One region of the Mesorhizobium sp. P2_B5 genome, then DNA from elsewhere that is predicted to be linked to it. Evidence: predicted binding sites of a transcription regulator. Region 1 holds the regulator's gene; the other holds the start of a gene.
What was found. The regulator LexA, encoded in region 1, represses DNA repair genes until DNA is damaged. The targets are predictions, from matches to a motif close to TGTTCNNNNTGTGTTCNG.
Positions count from the first base shown of each region.

Region 1 (9,572 bases):
TCGGACACCGCCTCACGCATGATCCGGGTGTGCTCAGCGCGGCAAGGGCGCAAGGCCAGCCGCGCGATCTCTCAGGGGACCGCGTCAAGACATTGCTTGTGCTGCCCGGATCGCGGCGCGGCGAGGTAAGCCGGCTTATCGATCCCTTCGGCCAGACGATCTCGGCGCTGCGCGCGCGCGGACACCGCTTGCGCCTGCTGTTGCCCACGGTGCCGCATGTCGCCGACCTGGTCAAAACATCGGTCGCACGCTGGGATGAGAAGCCTGAGATCATCCTCGATGCCGAGCGCAAATGGCAGGCCTTCGGCAAGGCCGATGCGGCGCTGATTGCTTCGGGAACGGTATCGCTCGAACTGGTGCTGTCTGGTGTGCCGATGATCTCATGCTACCGGCTCGATCCGGTGATGCGCATGGTCCAGGGGCTGGTCACGGTGTGGAGCGCCGCATTGCCCAATCTGATCGCCGACCAGGCGATCGTGCCGGAGCACTACAACCAATATGTGCGGCCGCGCTATCTGGCGCGGCAGCTCGAGGCTCTGTTTTCAGACACTGCCTACCGCACCTGGCAAAAGGACGGTTTTGCCGAGGTTGCCAGGCGCATGGCCACTGACAAGCCCTCCGGCGATATCGCGGCGGAAGTCGTTCTTCGCCACATCAAGCTTCGTCACTCCAACTAAAAAGCGCCCTTGCGGGCGCTTTTTGCAGTGTCATGGCGAAGCCGCATGCGGCTTCGATTACCGCTTTGCGATCGGCACGTAGTCGCGTTCCGGCGCGCCGGTGTAGAGCTGGCGCGGGCGGCCGATCTTCTGGTGCGGATCCTCGATCATTTCCTTCCACTGCGCGATCCAGCCGACGGTGCGGGCGACCGCGAACAGCACGGTGAACATGGTGGTGGGGAAGCCCAGCGCCTTCAGCGTGATGCCGGAATAGAAGTCGACGTTCGGATAGAGCTTCTTCTCGATGAAGTAGGAATCGGTCAGCGCGATCTTTTCCAGCTCCATGGCGATGTCGAGCAGCGGATCGTCCTTGATGCCGAGCTCGCCCAGCACTTCATGCGCCGTCTTCTGCATGATTTTCGCGCGAGGATCGTAGTTCTTGTAGACGCGGTGGCCAAAGCCCATCAGCCGGAACGGATCGTTCTTGTCCTTGGCGCGGGCGATGAATTCCGGGATGTGGTCGACATGGCCGATCTCGCCCAGCATGTTGAGCGCGGCCTCGTTGGCGCCGCCATGCGCAGGGCCCCACAGGCACGCGATGCCGGCGGCGATGCAGGCGAACGGATTGGCGCCAGACGAGCCGGCAAGACGCACCGTCGAGGTCGAGGCGTTCTGCTCGTGGTCGGCATGCAGGATGAAGATACGCTCCATGGCGCGCGCCAGCACCGGGTTGATCTTGTATTCCTCGCACGGCACGGCAAAGCACATATGCAGGAAGTTGGCGGCGAAGTTCAGCTCGTTCTTCGGGTAAATGAAGGGCTGGCCGATATGGTATTTGTAGGCCATGGCCGCGATCGTCGGCATCTTGGCGATCAGCCGCATCGAGGCGACCATGCGCTGATACGGGTCCGAAATGTCGGTGGAGTCGTGATAGAAGGCCGACAGCGCGCCGACCACGCCGCACATCACAGCCATTGGGTGCGCGTCGCGGCGGAAGCCGGTGAAGAAGCGCGACATCTGCTCATGCACCATGGTGTGGCGCGTCACCCGGTAGTCGAAATCGTCCTTCTGCGCCTTGGTCGGCAGTTCACCGTAGAGCAGCAGGTAGCAGACTTCGAGGAAGTCGCCATGCTCGGCCAGCTGGTCGATCGGATAGCCGCGGTGCAGCAGGATGCCGGCATCGCCGTCGATGAAGGTGATCGCCGACTCGCAGCTCGCCGTCGAGGTGAAGCCAGGGTCGTAGGTAAAGGCGCCGGTGGTGTTGTAGAGCGCACCGATGTCGATGACGTCAGGCCCGACCGAGCCGCTTCGCACCTTGAATTCGTGCGTCTTGCCGGCCAGTTCAAGCGTGGCAGTCGACGGGTGCGTCGTCTTGCTGCCGGTTTCCAGTTTTGTCGCAGCTTCGCTCATTCTCAAACTCCTTCATGTTCCTCATGCCGGCAAGGCAATTCCTGCTAACGACACGTCGAAATCACCGGAATGCGCGAACTCGCCACCGCATTTTAGGAGGTGCGTGCCAGATTGGGCCAGGGCCTAATGTTGCACTGCGAAACGCGCCTTTCAATGCCAATCTTCTTGGGCCAGTTCGCTCCTAATCGATTTGATCCGCAATCCGCGCCAAGCTTTCCTCACGGCCGAGCACGGCAAGCACGTCGAAAACGCCGGGCGAGGTGCTGCGGCCGGTAAGGGCTGCTCTCAGTGGCTGGGCCACGGCGCCGAGCTTGTGGCCGCCAGCCGTCGCGAACTCGCGCACCGCGGCTTCCGCCGCAGCGGCCGTCCACTCGCCAGAAACTGTCTGCAATGCCGCGTGTGCGCCACGCAGGATCGCCCGCGCGTCGGCATTAAGCAGGGCTGCCGCCTTCTCGTCGATCGGCAGCGGCCGCTCGACGAACAGGAAGCCGGCGCCGTCGGCCAGCTCGACCAGTGTCTTGGCGCGCTCCTTCAGGCCAGGCAGCGCGGCCAGCAGCTGCGCCTTCCTGGTGTCGTCGAGGCGGGCGGCGAGCGCCGGGCCGCCTTCGAGATAGGGTAGAGTGGCGACGAAGATGTCGAGCAGCGCCTTGTCATCCATCTTGCGCATGTGCACGCCGTTCAGCGCGTCGAGCTTGGCGAAGTCGAAGCGCGCCGCACCCTTGTTGACGTCGCCGATGTCGAACCATGAGATCATGTCCTTGATCGACATCACCTCGTCGTCGCCATGGCTCCAGCCGAGGCGGGCGAGATAATTGAGCAGCGCCTCGGGCAGATAACCCATGGCGCGGTAGGCCTCGACGCCGAGCGCGCCATGCCGCTTCGACAGCTTGGCGCCGTCGGCGCCATGGATCAGCGGGATGTGCGACATGGACGGCACCTCCCAGCCCATGGCGTTGTAGATTACCGTTTGTCGCGCGGCGTTGGTCAGATGGTCGTCGCCACGAATGATGTGGGTGACGCCCATGTCGTGGTCATCGACGACGACGGCATGCATGTAGGTCGGGACACCATCCGAGCGCAGGATAATGAAATCGTCGAGATCCTTGTTGGGGAAGCGCACCTCGCCCTGCACGCGGTCATGCACCACGGTCTCGCCCTCGGTCGGCGCCTTGATGCGGATGGCGCCTTTGACTCCGGCGGGCGCCTCGGAGGGGTCGCGGTCGCGCCACGCACCATTATAGCGCGGCGGCAGGCTCTTGGCGCGCGCCGCCTCGCGCATCGCCTCGAGCTCGGCCGGTGTTTCGTAGGCGTAATAGGCCTTGCCCAGGCGCACCAACTCCTCCGCCACCTCGCGGTGGCGCGGCGCACGCTCGAACTGCGAGACGGCCTCGCCGTCCCAGGACAGGCCGAGCCAGGTCAACCCATCGAGAATGGCCTGGGTTGCCGCTTCCGTGGAACGCTCGCGGTCGGTGTCCTCGATGCGCAGCAGCATCGTGCCGTCGGTGTGCTTGGCATACAGCCAGTTGAACAGCGCCGTGCGCGCGCCACCGATATGCAGGTAGCCGGTGGGCGAGGGGGCAAAACGGGTGACCACCCTGTTGGACATGGCAATTTTGTTGGACATTGCAATTCTCGGGCAAGGCTAGAAAACGGGGGGCGTGATCGCGCGGACTTTCGCGCTTTGCGCGTTCATGTAGCATAGGGGGTCTGGGGCGCAAGGGGCAGACCCGATGGCTGGACGTGGCCGGGGCGAGGATCAAGGCGAGGGCGCTGCGACAAGCGTCAACGAACGCTCCCTGTTTGCCGACAGTCCCTATGCCGAGCCGATGCCCGTCGCGCTGCCCGAGACGCGGCCTGGCCTCCGGCCTTTGTCTCCGGATGACACTGCGTCGGTGCCGGTCGCCGTGCCCGGATCCGCCATCCGTTTGCGTAGGCTGCTGCGCCGTTCGACATGGCCAGCAATCCGTCGCAGCGTTGCCGTGGCTGCCGGCACCGAACTCGACCGCGGCGTCGCTTTCCTGCTGGTGCCGGTTTTCCTGGCGGCCGGCGTCATCATTTATTTCTCGCTGGCCAGCGAGCCGGGCTTTGCCCAACCAATCGCGATTGTGCTGCTCATGGCCTGTTGCGCAGCCGTCGCGCGGTCCTGGCCGAAGACGCATCTGCTCTGCGTGGCCGCGATGCTGTGCGCGCTTGGGGTGGTCGCCGCCAAGGTCGAGACCTGGCGCGCCGGAACGCAAATGCTGGGCTCCGAGATCCAGACACGGCTGACCGGACGCGTCGTCAGCCTTGAGGAGATGGAAAACGGCCGCGTCAGGCTGACGCTCGACATTGTTTCCACCGCTCACCCAAAGCTGCACTACGCGCCGGAGCGGGTCAGGCTCTCGGCGCGTGGGATTCCGGCCGATATGACCGCCGGCTCCCTCATCACCGGCTATGCCAGACTGTTGCCGCCGACGGGTCCGGTGCGACCGGAGAGCTACGATTTCTCCTTCGACAGCTATTTCGCCGGGATCGGCGGCAGCGGCTTCTTTCTCGGCAATCCGAAAACCATTGCTTCGCAGGGCCCGCCGCCGCTGACCGCACGGCTCTCTTCGGCAATCGAGAATGCGCGCGAAAACATTGCCGACCATATCAGGGGCAAGATCGGCGGCGCCGAAGGCGAGATTGCCGCGGCGCTCATTGTCGGCGTTCGCGCCGGCATTCCGGACGAGGTCAACGAGGCTATGCGGCGCACTGGCATCTACCACATCATCTCCATTTCCGGCCTGCACATGGCGCTGGTCGCCGGCACCATCATGGCATTGTTGCGCGGCGCCTTCGCGCTGTTTCCCGATTTCTCCTCGCGCCGGCCTGTCAAGAAATATGCCGCCGCCGCGGCGCTTGTTTCCATCGCCGCCTATCTCGTCATTTCAGGCATCGTGGTTGCCGCCGAGCGCAGCTTCATTATGCTGGCGGTCATGCTTGTCGCGGTGCTGTTTGATCGCGCAGCGCTGACCATGCGCAATCTGGCGATCTCGGCCATCGCCGTCATCCTGGTGTCGCCGCATGAGGTTGTCGGCCCGAGTTTCCAGATGTCGTTTGCCGCCACCGCCGCCCTTGTCGGCGCCTATGCCGGCTGGGCCGACTACCGCGCCGACAAGGTGAGAACGCCGCCCGCAAGGCGCTCGTTCGTCGGCTTTCTGTCGCGAAAATTCCTGCTGGCCATGGGCGGCCTCGCCATGACATCGATCATCGCGGGCAGCGCCACTTTGCTGTTTGCCATCTGGCATTTTCAGCGCGTGTCGCCACTCAGCCTGCTCGCAAATCTGGCCGTGATGCCGATTGTGTCGTTGATCGTCATGCCCTTCGCCGTGCTCAGCGCGCTGGCCATGCCGTTCGGCGCCGATGGACCGTTCCTTTATTTGATGGGCAAGGGCCTGGCGGCGATGATCGCCATCTGCGCCTGGATTTCCGAACGTTCGCCGGTCGATGCCGTCGGCCTGATCTCTATCCGCTCGGTGCTGCTGGTGGCGGTCGCGCTCGTCATCGCCACCATGGCCACCACCTGGCTGAGGCTGGCGGCCGTGCCTTTTGCGCTGGCCGGCCTGTTGACTGTGCCACAGGTGCGCACGCCCGATGTGCTCATCTCCGAGGATGCGCACCTGGTGGCCGTGCCGATCGGAGGCGGCGAGCTCGCCCTCAATCGCGAACGCTCCAACGAATTCACCACAGACAACTGGAAACGCGCGCTGAGGGCCGAAACCATAATCCCGCCTGAGATTTTCGAGGCAACGGACACGCGGTTCGATCTAGACCCGCTCGACCTGCCGCCAGGCTCGCCTTTCTATTGCACAGGCAATCTCTGCATTGCCCGGCACCTGACCGGAGCCATCATCGCGCTGGCAAAAGACCGCAACACAGCGCGGCCAGCCTGCGCTTTCGCGAGCCTGATCGTCATCGACGACGCCACTGCCTACAATCCGTGCCGCGACCCGCTGGTGCTGGTCGTGACCAAGAAGCAACTTGCCCGCGATGGCAGTGCCGCCGTCTTCTTCGACCCACAATCGGCCGCGACAGCGCCAATGATCCGTTTCGCCGTCGACAAACCCTATCGTCCCTGGCACGAGCAACGCCGCTTCTCACGCGAAGCACGCGGTCTGCCGCCTTACCAGCAGCGCGAAAAGTAAGCCGCCTCAGTAGCGCCGGATCAGGCCGACCAGCTTGCCCTGCACCTTGACCCTGTCCGGCCCGAAGATGCGGGTTTCGTAGGCCGGGTTGGCGGCTTCCAGCGCGATCGAGGCGCCCTTGCGGCGGAAGCGCTTCAACGTCGCTTCCTCTTCATCGACCAGCGCCACCACGATCTCGCCAGGGCTCGCCGTATCGGCATTGCGGATGATGACCGTGTCGCCGTCGAAAATGCCGGCCTCAATCATCGAGTCACCCTTGACCTCAAGTGCGTAGTGTTCGCCGCCCATGATCATGTCCGGCGGCACCGAGATCGAATGCGTCTGGTGCTGGATGGCGTCGATCGGCACACCGGCGGCGATGCGGCCCATCACCGGGATCGACACCGCAGAAACGGCGTCGTCATTGCCGGCCGACATCGAACGAGACGAGGAGGCCGGCTTGATCTGGCGGCCGAGACCGCCTTGCCCCTGACCGCCTTGACCGAGGCTGCCCTGGATGATGCTCGGCGAGAACTTCTTCGCCGCATTGAGGCCGGGTGCGATCGAGTCGGGCAGCCGCAGCACTTCCAGTGCACGCGCCCTGTTCGGCAGCCGGCGAATGAAGCCGCGCTCCTCAAGCGCCGTGATCAGGCGGTGAATGCCGGACTTGGACGCGAGGTCGAGCGCCTCCTTCATCTCGTCGAAAGACGGCGGGATTCCGCTCTCCTTCAGGCGTTCATGGATGAACATCAGAAGTTCATGTTGTTTGCGCGTCAGCATCGCGGCTCCCACGGGTTCTGAAACCAGAATCGGAAAAAACAAACCCAGAACAAACACTATCTGTTCCAGTTGTGTTCCGCAACCTTTTAAAGTTTAATGAATGTGTTGACGTTTTGTTCAGCGTAACATCAGGACGCTGCAGGCGGCACCCGCGGCGGCGGCCGGAGCGAAGGGCTCGCGCACGATCAAGCCGTTTGCGTCGGCCAGCATTCTCAGCATCGAGGAATCCTGGATGCCGAACGGCGTCGCCACCCGTGCGCCGGTTTCTTCGCTCACCACGGCGCGCACATAGTCTTGCCTCAGATCATTGGCCGGCATCGCGGCGCCAAGCTGCGCCGGGCGGATGTCCTGCCGGTACGTGCGGCCGCCGAGCTGCGCCAAAAGCGGCTTCAAAAACAGCTGCGAACAGACCAGGCTCGCCACGGGATTACCGGGCAGGCCGATGCACCTGATGTCGCCGAGACGCCCGAACATCAGCGGCTTGCCCGGGCGCATTGCGAGCTTCCAGAAATCGAGCTTCATGCCTTCGCCGGTCAGCACGTCATGCACGAGGTCGTGGTCGCCGACCGAAGCGCCGCCGAGCGTGACGATGACGTCCGCCTTTGCCGCGACAGCCTTTTTCACCAGTGCTGCGATCGCTTCCTTGCGGTCGGCCGCGATACCGAGATCGAGCGCGCGCGCGCCGACCGACTGCGCGGCTGCCGCGACGCCATAGGCGTTGGACGAGATGATCTGGTCGGGGCCAAGCGCACTGCCCGGCGGCAGCAACTCGTCGCCGGTTGCGATGATGGCCACCAGCGGCCGTTGCACCACGTTCAGGGTCGGGTGATTGGCCGATGCCGCCAGCGAGAGTGCTGCCGGATCGAGCTCGCGGCCTTTTTCCAGCAGGACGTCGCCTTGTGCAAAATCCAGACCACGGCGGCGGATGTTACGGTCTTTTGCGGTCGGCTCGGTGACCTCGATATGGCCATTGCCAAGGTCGCGGACATTCTCCTGGATGACGATGGTGTCGACGCCTTCAGGCAGCGGCGCGCCCGTGAAGATGCGCACGGCCTCAGCCTTGCCGACCGTGCCGTCAAAGCCGCGTCCTGCGGGCGCCATGCCGATCACCGAAAGCCGCGCCGGGGCGGATGCCACATCCTGTGCCCGCGCGGCATAGCCGTCCATGGCGGACGCGTTGAAGGGCGGCTGGGTGCGCAGCGCCACGACAGGTTCCGCCAGCACCCGGCCGGCCGCATCCGCCAGGGCGATGCTTTCACCCGGCAGCGCCGCAGCGCCTTCCAGCAGGCGCTCCAGCGCCTCGGCCACCGGAACCAGCGCCATCAGGCGCCCGCCTTGTAGTCGCCGGACTTGCCGCCGGTCTTCTCCACCAGCCTTATGCCGGAAATCACCATGGCGCGATCGGCCGCCTTGGCCATGTCGTAGATAGTCAGGCATGCCACCGAGGCCGCGGTCAGCGCTTCCATTTCGACCCCGGTCTTGCCGGTGACGCGGGCGAGCGCGGTGACCCTGAGGCCGGGCAGCGCCGCGTCCGGCTCGATGTCGACCGACACCTTGGTCAACAGCAGAGGATGGCAGAGCGGGATCAGCTCATGCGTCTTCTTGGCTGCCATGATGCCGGCGATGCGCGCTGTGCCCAGCACGTCGCCCTTCTTGGCGTCGCCGTCGAGGATCATCTTCAGGGTTTCAGGCCGCATCGAGACAAAGCCCTCGGCGACTGCCGTGCGCGTCGTCTCCGCCTTGTCGCCGACATCGACCATGTTGGCCTCGCCCTTGGCGCCGAGATGGGTGAGGGCCGCTGGCATCCTCAGACGGCCTCTGCCGGCGTCTTGCCCGTCAGAAGCAGGCGCGTTGCCGCCGCCACATCCTGTTGCCGCATCAGGCTCTCGCCGACAAGGAAGGTTTCGATGGCGGCCTTTTGCATCCTGAGGCAGTCGTCGTGGGTGAAAATGCCGCTCTCGCTGACCAGCAAGCGGCCGCCCGGCACCATGGATGCCAGCCGCTCGGAGGTTTCAAGACTGGTCTCGAACGTCCTCAGATTGCGGTTGTTGATGCCGATCAGCCGCGACGACAGTTTTAGCGCGCGCTCGGTCTCGGCTTCGTCATGCACCTCGATCAGCGCATCCATCCCGAGCTCGAATGCGGTCGCTTCCAATTCGCTCGCCAAGGCATCGTCGACGCTGGCCATGATGATCAGGATGGCGTCGGCGCCCCAGGCGCGCGCCTCGTAGACCTGGTAGGGATCGAACAGGAAATCCTTGCGCAGCGCGGGCAGCGACACCGCCTTGCGGGCGTTTGTTAGAAATTCCGGCGCGCCCTGGAAGGACGGCGCATCGGTCAGCACCGAAAGACAGGCGGCGCCGCCTTTTTCATAGGCCTGCGCCAGCGTCGGTGGGTCGAAATCGGCACGGATCAACCCTTTGGAAGGGCTCGCCTTCTTGATCTCGGCTATCAGGGCAAAGTTGCCCGATCTGCGCTTCGCCTCGAGCGCCGCGAGAAAGCCGCGCGGCGCGGCGGCATCCTTCGCCCGTGCCTTGATCTCGGCCAGCGGTATCAGCGCCTTTGCCGCCGCGATCTCGTC
Region 1 is NZ_JBFUDJ010000003.1:220,591-230,162, reverse strand. It holds gene lpxB (lipid-A-disaccharide synthase) at 1-677, shown strand, start outside; gene gltA (citrate synthase) at 735-2,066, opposite strand; gene gltX (glutamate--tRNA ligase) at 2,248-3,672, opposite strand; gene AC1D1N_RS13760 (ComEC/Rec2 family competence protein) at 3,797-6,232, shown strand; gene lexA (transcriptional repressor LexA) at 6,239-6,991, opposite strand; gene AC1D1N_RS13750 (molybdopterin molybdotransferase MoeA) at 7,109-8,314, opposite strand; gene moaC (cyclic pyranopterin monophosphate synthase MoaC) at 8,314-8,796, opposite strand; gene trpC (indole-3-glycerol phosphate synthase TrpC) at 8,799-9,572, opposite strand, start outside.

Region 2 (9,572 bases), on a different contig from region 1:
ACAAGGTCGATGTTCATGCCGTCCAGGTGGCGCTGAAGAGCCGGCCAAAGGCCAAGCTCGATGACATATTGTCGGTGCCGGTGGCGGTGCGCCCGAACTGGACGCCGGATGAAATCCAGCGCGAGCTCGACAACAATGCGCAAGGCATTCTGGGCTATGTCGTGCGCTGGATCGACCAGGGCATCGGCTGCTCCAAGGTGCCGGACATCAACGATGTCGGCCTGATGGAAGACCGCGCCACGCTGCGCATTTCCTCGCAGCACATCGCCAATTGGCTGCACCACAAGGTCTGCTCGCAGATTCAGGTGATGGATTCGCTGCGCCGCATGGCGGCAATCGTCGATCTGCAGAATGTCGGCGATCCGCTCTATCGGCCGATGGCCGCCGACTTCGACAGTTCCATCGCCTTCCAGGCCGCCTGCGACCTGGTGTTCAAGGGCCGCGAACAGCCGAATGGATATACCGAGCCGGTGCTGCACGCGCGGCGGTTGGAGCTGAAGGCGAAGCAGGGTGGGTAAAGAGGTTAGCGCTCGTCCATACTGCTGGATTGGGGTTCGGTGGCCAACGGATCCTTGGAAACCACCTTCGTGCAGAACTGACAATGATAGAATCTAGTTCTTGGCGCCGTGCGCCTCACAAGCAACGTCGAGACGCATCGCAGTCGGCGATGCGATGAACGCTATGCTTGCTTACTAGGCCATACCACGATCCTTTGGCCCCAGGTCTCGGATGGCCAATCGGTTTCGCTTACCGCCCGCCCGCGCACGGAGATGCCCGCCTCGTGAACGGTCTCATGGCTGCCGGAGACGAGCGGATGCCACCAATACAAATCGAACCCTTCGGCAACGAGCCGATACGCACAGGTCGGCGGTGGTTGCCAAGCCAGCGTTCGCGCCATCTCGGGAGTGAGCTGATGACATTCAGGAACCAGAGTTTGACGATTTGAATAGTCGCTGCACCGGCAACTCTCCAAATTTAAGAGTCGACAAGCAACGTCGCTCCAGACAATCGCCTTTGTATCGCTGCATGGAACCTTGTTCAGACAGCAGCGGCCACATCCGTCGCAAAGAGATTCCCACTCCGTCAAGCTCATCTGTTCTAGGCTCTTCACTCGCCAAAATGGCTCCTGGGCTACCGATGGGGCCGTCATGAGCTTCTGTCCTCCAAGCAATGCATCTGCCAACCTTTTGCGACGTCCACAATAGCGCAGATGCTCGCCACGGCTGTAGTCGAGGGCTTTGAAACTTCACTTAGTGCACACTGCGTGTGGTCGTGGATCTGGGTGCTGTGCCAATAGTGCCACAAACACTCTGGCTCAAAATCCGATAGCAAAGAAGTTGACACCAATGACGAATTGCTGTTGCCAACCCTCGGCGCGCAACGGGATGGCGTCGAATCTCAAAGTTAACTATCAATTCTCGCACACGCGACGTCCGCCCTGAGTCTGCAAACTTCAGCGTCAATCCTGCGCCTCACTTCGCCATCGACTTTACCAATACCTTCCATGAAACGGCATGCCCGATTGATGTCTTCTTCTTCTTCTGCTTGCTCCAGCATGGCAGCGAGCCTAACAAGTTTAATATCCTCGTCAAAGCGTTCATCATCTACTGACTTGTCCCCGTTCAATCCTTTAATCAGTTGAAGGGTGTAGTTGTCCACCAACGCATCAATTTCATCCTGACCGGTACCGATTGATTTCCCAGGCCTTAGCTCTGCTCTCAGTGTCGATCCCATCAGTCCGGCCAAACATACTTGAAGTGGAGCCCCCCATTCGAACAACAGCCGATAGGTATGGTAGACGTGATAGGCCAATGTAGTTGATTTATGTCGCACATTTTCAAAACCATCGGCAATTAACTTTCGCAAGCATCGCGAAACTAATTCGCGGTCAGAGTAATCGTCAAACAGGACGGGGTATCCCCAATACAGAAATGCGACAGTGTATCGAACGCCATCATTAACACGCGAAACAGCATGGTAAGAGAAGTCTGATAGGCGCATCAGCACGCCTGAATTAAACACCGGCCGTACGCCTCCAATTACTGGACCTTTATCGGAAGCATAGAAGAACAAGTGTCCGCCGTCTGAATCAGCGTATTCTCGGTTTGGATAGAAAAGGAGCCTGTACCCTTCCGTGCGTCCCCGAGCGCCATCCGGCGAATCATTGTGAACTCCAACCGCCTGCCCGGTGAGCATCTTGGTCGCCTTGATTTCAAAGCGAGTCCCAACGATTGCATTGTACCTCTGCTCGATCAGCTGTTTTCCAATGTCGAGCAAAGCTACAAGCTCAGCTATTTGTTTTGCCGGTTGGGGTTCGCCGAAGATTTGCCGGGCCCAAACAACGTCGTGCTTGGAAAGGAACCACTTTTCGTTGAGCGCCCATCCGGATTCAGTTTTTGCTAGCCGTTCAACCGCGCCTGCGGCGCGTTCCGGCAACACACTGTCCAAAAAAACGTAGTTCTCCAGCAGCTTCGGGTCACCGTCGAGCCCAAGAGCCACATCTGCGGTTTCTTGCCCACTGCTCCCCGAAAAAATGCGGAGTTCGGCCGTCGTAAGCCTAGGGGCGAGCCGTCTGGGTTGCGGCGATGCAGTGGAACTCAAGCCCTGGTCTCCTCGGTCTTCAGCAACTCAAGCGACGGACTACCTTCATCACGGCGCTTGCCGCCTGGATATCAAGCGCAATATGTCAGCCGGCCCCTCATTGCACGCGGCAATCAAGGGGCTCATGAGCAATTCGAAATCTTTGGAGCGAAATCCTTTTTCGATGAACTCCAACCTTTGGCTGAATCTCGACACATGTGCGTCCGATAGACCGATCTCCAAGCATTTCTTGAAATACTCCCCTAGGCCGAACCAGACCAACGTAGCGTGAAACGCGGTGTGTATATCCAACGGATTGCCTGTCCAAGGCGATTTCACGAAGCCCTTATTTGGTCCATCTGCGCTTAAGATTTCCGGGCCATTGGCTTCGGCCCAGTCAACGAAGCAATGGATTGCCTCGTGCAGAAACGTCTCCTCGATAAGAAATCGATCAACAGCTTCGGCATTGGGATTACAAACAAGGACGAATCCTGGAAGCGTCGGGAATGTGTAAGTGCCGAACCTGCTAGGTCGTTCTATATTCTTGCGTACAGACAGGTTCCATACATAGCAATTGACGAACGTCCAAGCGGACTGGCTAACCTCCGCCATATTGCGCAGAGCCGCATTCATTTCGGAGAGTATTTCATCGAGATGCACCTCTTCGTAATTCGACAGCCATTCGCGACCGTCGTCCAATGTGGGCACCACAATGCTATTTTGATAATCCACAATAATGGTCGACGACCACTCTCCAGCGGCTCCGCCGGTACGAGAAGGCGACCCCAAGGGGCCCGTAGCTTGGCCATCCGCTTTAGGCATGATTTGGGCGGCCACTCTCAAAGCGTCCGAAACGTAAGATAAAATCTCGCGCCCGCTTAGTCGAAGCCGTCCGGACAAGAAGCCAGCGATGTAAGGATGACGTATAGCGCAAACCTTCGCCAAAGGGGGCAGTCTCAACACTGGGTCTGCATTAAGGCCTTCCCGCTGAAACACGCGGCTGACGGCGCCGTCAAATATTTGCAAAAGCGATCCTTCGACCGCGCGTCCCTGAAGCATTTCAGGGACTCCATCCCAACAGAGCCGGCCGACGATTTCGCCGCTTTCGCGGAGAGACCAAATAGGAGTGTTCATCAACGTCCCCGCGGGTATAGGGCGGTGGTCGGTCATCTAAGAACAATCGCTCGCTAAGCGTCTGCTCAAACCAGTCTGATTTTCATTGAGGGTTTGGAGCTCTCTTAGGCTCAAACAGCCGAATCCCCTCGCTCGTTAGAATGCCGCAGCAGTCGTCAACGTCCAAGTCGCTTATACTTCGAGAGGAGCGGGCATCCTCGTCCCAGGTATGAGTCGGATGGGGGTTGGACGATTTGCTAATATCGGAGATGTCGAGCGGGACATCACCTTCATCAATCCAAACTTTTCCGCCCGACGCGATCAAATCCAAGTGAATATTACAATCATATCCCACAACCGCCGGATCCTGATTACTCTGACCGAATCCAAGGTGAATTCCTGGGTGTCTCTCGTTGATATGAGAATTCAAAGAAACAGGCGCCTTGATGCCTCCATTTGTGCCGAAGCCAAGTTCTCCGACAGTATAAGCGCAATATCCATAAAAACATTCATCGAGAAATCGCATCACTTCCGGGTCGTCGCAGGTATAATTAGTTGCCCTGCTATTTTCAATGGTTACTGTCACCGGGTGAGTATTTAGTCGTGCGTCACGCTCCGTCATCATATTTACATTGAACCCAAAATCCGCCACAAACGTTCCGTCTATTGAAGCTGGAAAAGTTGCGACCTCGCCTGCCGGCAATATAACAAACTTACCAGGCCTCCAAACGCCGCGATTGCTGATCCAGCTATGCCTACCGGTGTCGATCGAAATTGATAGTTCTGATCCTCCTGGGGTTGTAACCCTCAGCCCTTTTGACGGGACGAGCAACTCCAAAATAGTGGTATTTTTCGCCGATAGCGCGTCCGGGCTTTCCTGCAGGGCCACGGTGAAGAGTTCATCGCACGTACTTATGACGCGAAATACCATCGCCCGGCTAGCGTCGAACCGAGAAAGGGCAGATCTAATCATGGAGTCGTGCGATAGTGTGTCGCGTTCAAAGGTTAGCACAATAACACGACCACCTACGGTAGACGGATCTGGTACTGCGGCACCAAAACGTTGGGGAAACTCGGGATCGCGAAGGGGGATCATCCAGACCTTCTCGGCTGCGATACTGCGAATTCGCAATGCCGCAGAAACCCATGACGCATGCTCGGCAGTTGCGCTAGTGTAGACGACGATGACATTGTCATCACTGGTAACTTTGAAATAGTTATCCAGCAGCGATTGCACTCCTCGCCAAGCAGATTCTGTTAGCACGCACACCCCCGCCGCCGCTCCTTCGCGGAGCTTCACAATGGATTACAAGGTGTTTGGTACGAACTGCGGGCAGACATTGCTGTCCGCCCTTAGCCTAGTCCGCTACTTAGGTAGGTTGAGTAGTTTCGTAAATTCTGTACCTCGCACCGGACAGTTTGAGGGGGATGCCTTTTTTCACTGCGTCCGCTTCCATTTCTCTTACCGTTGAAAGGGCTTGCTCAAGCTCTTCCTGGACCGCCATGATCACATCAGAGTCGACTTGTAGATTTCTCTCTTCCATCTTCGTCCTCCATCTAAAAGCAGTTGCAGTCTACACCAGTTATTTTCACCTTGGAGCCGCTTTTGATACCTCCAAGTGAACTCGTAAAAGCTCCGAATTAATAAGGGATGCTGGGTCTTGTTTTGCCAATTCGGCGGCGACCTTGCTCAGTTCTTTGTCTACTTTAGACAACTCCCGCGCGATAGTAGCTTCGTCGACCTTCTGATCGCCTTCGTTTCCGGTGATTATTCTCGATTTGTCCGGCATACTTGCGCTCTCCTACTGTACGTTTAGCAAGTTTACCACGGGAAGCGTGCCAATACAATCGAGGTTGTTTTGGCGGAAATCGACTTCAGGGTCGCAGTCTTGGCGAAGAACCTAAGAGGGAGCGATTTAGCGGAGATGGGGCAGTATCCTTCAAAGTTGACTGACCGGCCTTCTTGATGAGTGGCAGGCAGACTGGGCCGCGGCGGCGGCCGCCACTTCCAGCGTCCACTTGGCGGACTCCTGGACCTCGATGCCGGCAAGGTCGGGCAGGTCGCGCGTTGATGCATGTACGCGGGCTCCGGCCGCGACAGAACAAGGGCTCCGCGAAAATGACTGCCGCTTTCGATTGGCCTAATGGCACCGTGGTGTCGAACTCTACGCGGCCTGCGCCACCCGCTCCGACATCATGCGATAGGAAATCGCTTCGGCCAGGTGGATGCGGCCGACGGTCTCGCTGGCGTCGAGGTCGGCCAGCGTGCGCGCCACTTTCAGCACGCGGTGATAGGCGCGCGCCGAAAAGCCGAGCTTTTCGCTGGCGTCTCTCAGCAGCGACAGGCCGGCTGCATCCGGCACGGCGATGTCTTCGATGATCGAGGGCGAGCAATGCGCATTGGTGGTCGCGCTGGTGACGCCGAGCCGTTCGAAGCGCTCGCGCTGGATGGTGCGGGCGCGGGCCACGCGCTGGGCTACGGCAGCGCTCTTCTCCGCCCGGTCCGGGCGGATCAGATCGGCGGCCGAGACCGCCGGCACTTCGATTCTGAGGTCGATGCGGTCGAGCAGCGGGCCTGAAATGCGCGCCTGGTAGTCGGTGCGGCAGCGCTCGCCGCGCAGGCAGCGATAGCCGGGTTCGCCGGCCATACCGCAGCGGCAGGGGTTCATCGCCGCCACCAGCTGGATGCGCGCCGGATAGGTGACGCGGTGGTTGGCGCGCGCGATCATGCAGTCGCCGGTCTCCAGGGGCTGGCGCAGCGCATCCAGCGTCTGCGGCGAGAATTCGGGGAATTCGTCGAGGAACAGCACGCCGTGATGGGCGAGCGAGACCTCGCCCGGCCGCACCCTGAGGCCGCCGCCGACCATCGCCGCCATCGAAGCCGAATGGTGTGGAGCGCGGAACGGCCGCCGGTCGGTGAGCTTGCCTTCGCCGAGTTCGCCCGCCACCGAGGCAATCATCGAGACTTCGAGAAGCTCCTTCGGCGCCAGCGGCGGCAGGATCGAGGGCAGCCTTTGCGCCAGCATCGATTTTCCCGAGCCTGGCGGGCCGACCATCAGCAGATTGTGGCCGCCGCCGGCCGCCACTTCCAGCGCCCGCTTGGCGCTCTCCTGGCCCTTGATGTCGCAGAGGTCGGGCAGGTCGCGCGCCGAGACATGGATGCCGGGCTCGGGCCGCGACAGCACCTGCGTGCCGCGAAAATGATTGGCAATCGCAATCAGGCTGCGTGGCGCCAATATGTCGAAATCCTTGCCGGCCCATGCTGCTTCTGGCCCACAGCCGAACGGGCAGATCAGCCCCTTTCCCTCGGCATTGGCGCCGATCGCCGCCGGCAGCGCGCCGGCGACCGCGGCAATGGTGCCGTCGAGCGACAATTCGCCGAGCACGACATAGGAGGCCAGCATATCGCCCGGGATGGCGCCAAGCGCCGCCATCAGGCCGAGCGCGATCGGCAGGTCGTAATGGCTGCCTTCCTTGGGCAGGTCGGCGGGCGCCAGGTTGACCGTGACCTTTTTCGACGGCATCGACAGGCCCGACGCATGGAGTGCCGCCTGCACCCGCTCGCGGCTCTCGGCCACCGCCTTGTCGGGCAGGCCGACAATGTGCATGCCGACCTTGCCCGGCGCGATCATCACCTGGACATCGACCGGCACGGCCTCGATGCCCTGGAAAGCAACCGTGCGAACCCGCGCCACCATTTGTTCAAGCCCCCGGATACCGGCTCGCTCGGGCCTTTCTGATCAGACCGCGAGCGACGTCAGCTAAAACAACCATAGATTTCAGGCCAAGGCAAGAACATTACGGGAACATGCAAGTGTCGCCGTCCTTCCGGCACCATACGATGCCGACGCCTGCCTTCGCCCGAGACAGAATTAACCACAAAGGCGCGGCGCGGTTGGGTGTCACCGATCCGACTCGCATACTATGGTATGGTTGGGACTGGGGGACATCCGCAGCGCGTCCAGGCGCCAAAGCGAGGAAAACAGGATGCCGACCCTAAGCAATGGCAGTCAGCTCACCGTATGGGAAGAACCCGACTATCCCAATCCAAGCCCAGACGCGGTGCTTTTCAGCATCACGGAACCCGACGGCGACGTGATCGGGCCGATAGGGGCAAAGCCCGATTTCCCGTTCGGCGGGATCGACGTGGCTTCGGTCGATGTCTTCGACGGCTTCTTCACCATCACCAGCTTCACCAATGAGGGCAGGACCGAGACCTGGACGACGGTCGAGACGCAGGTCTTCGACAACGACGGCAATCTTCTCCGCACCCTGTCCGACCAGGCCGCCTACCTGTCGGCCCGGATCGTCTCGGTCAACGCCGACAGCCCCGACACCATCGCTGTCACCTGGATCGGGGCGAACGAGTATTTCGGCGGCGAAAACACCCAATACGGCCAGCACCAGATCATCCTGGAGGGCGGCACGCTGCAGCCCGACACGTTCGTCAATCATGCGCCCACGGTCGCCAATCTGAATGTGTCGGTTTCGCAGGGGGAATTTCTCGACGACATCAAATTCAGCGCCGCCGATGCCGACTATGATCTCCTGAGCTTTGTCGTCGTCGATGGGCCGGACCACGGCACCGTTGAGCAAAGCACGCGTTTCGACGGCAACCACTATCCGTTTCACCAGGGTCACTATGGCAACAGCCTGCACTATCATGCCGACTTTCTGAACGGCAATCTGTTCGACTACACGCCCGAGGCGGGCTTCGTCGGCACCGACAGCTTTACGGTTTACGCCACGGACGGCCAGGGCAACAGCAATCCGGCGACGATTACGATCACGGTTGCTCCACCGGCCGAATCCATCGCGCTGACCGAAGCCGCGAACACAGTGAACTATGGAGCCCACGATCGTGCCGCGCTCGTCACCGCGCTGGGCGGCGGCGACCGTGTCATCGGCACGTCGTTCAACGATACGCTCGACGGCGGCGCCGGCAATGACCAGCTGTTCGGCGGCACCGGCGCCGACATCCTCATCGGCGGCGCGGGCACTGATTGGCTGAAGGGCGGCGCCGGCAATGACGTCATAAGCGGCGGCGCGGGCACGGACGGCATCCGTGGCGATGAGGGCGACGATGCCATCGACGGCGGTGCCGGCTCCGACGACCTGCGCGGTGGCGTTGGCGATGACATCCTCAATGGCGGCGCCGGCGGCGACCGGCTGGCCGGCGGCGAGGGCAGGGATGTCTTCGTGTTCGACGCGCTTGGACTGGCGAATAGCGACAGGATCGAAGACTTCGATGCGCAAGATGATATGATCCGCCTGGACAGCTCCGTGTTTGTCGGGCTGCAGGCCGGCCCGCTTTTCGCGGCAGTCTTCGCGATAGGTGACAAAGCCATCGATGACAGCGACCACATCCTTTACAACGACGTGACCGGCGACCTTTTGTTCGATGTGGACGGGGTAGGCGGCGCGGCGGCTGTCAAGTTTGCCGCCGTCGACCCGGGCACCTGGGTCACCGCGGACGATTTCATTGTGATCTAGGGCAAGGTATGAAACGGTTTTCCCGCAGGAATTGCGTGAAAGCAAAGAGATAGAGCGGTTCCGTGAAACTGCTCTATTTCCGCTTCCCCTCCACCGCGTCCCAGAACAGGCTCGCAATGTCGGCGCCGCCAAAGCGCTGTACTTCGCGCACGCCGGTGGGCGAGGTCACGTTGATCTCGGTCATGTAGTCGCCGATCACGTCGATGCCGACGAGGATGAAGCCGCGCTCTTTCAGCGACGGTCCGATGCTGGCGCAGATCTCGCGTTCGCGTTCCGTCAGCTCGGTCTTTTCGGCGCGGCCGCCGACATGCATGTTGGAGCGCGAATCGTGGTCGGCCGGCACCCGGTTGATGGCGCCGACCGCCTCGCCGTCGACCAGGATGATG
Region 2 is NZ_JBFUDJ010000001.1:868,141-877,712, forward strand. It holds gene AC1D1N_RS04455 (malate synthase G) at 1-518, shown strand, start outside; gene AC1D1N_RS04460 (YcgN family cysteine cluster protein) at 680-1,150, opposite strand; gene AC1D1N_RS04465 (2OG-Fe(II) oxygenase) at 1,405-2,601, opposite strand; gene AC1D1N_RS04470 (hypothetical protein) at 2,650-3,714, opposite strand; gene AC1D1N_RS04475 (CgnE/CgnB domain-containing protein) at 3,797-4,993, opposite strand; gene AC1D1N_RS04480 (hypothetical protein) at 5,064-5,237, opposite strand; gene AC1D1N_RS04485 (hypothetical protein) at 5,283-5,483, opposite strand; gene AC1D1N_RS04490 (YifB family Mg chelatase-like AAA ATPase) at 5,859-7,391, opposite strand; gene AC1D1N_RS04495 (Ig-like domain-containing protein) at 7,681-9,186, shown strand; gene gshB (glutathione synthase) at 9,260-9,572, opposite strand, start outside.
Region 2: AC1D1N_RS04490 (YifB family Mg chelatase-like AAA ATPase) is a predicted target of LexA. The motif match lies at 7,485-7,502, and genes of this name have one in related genera.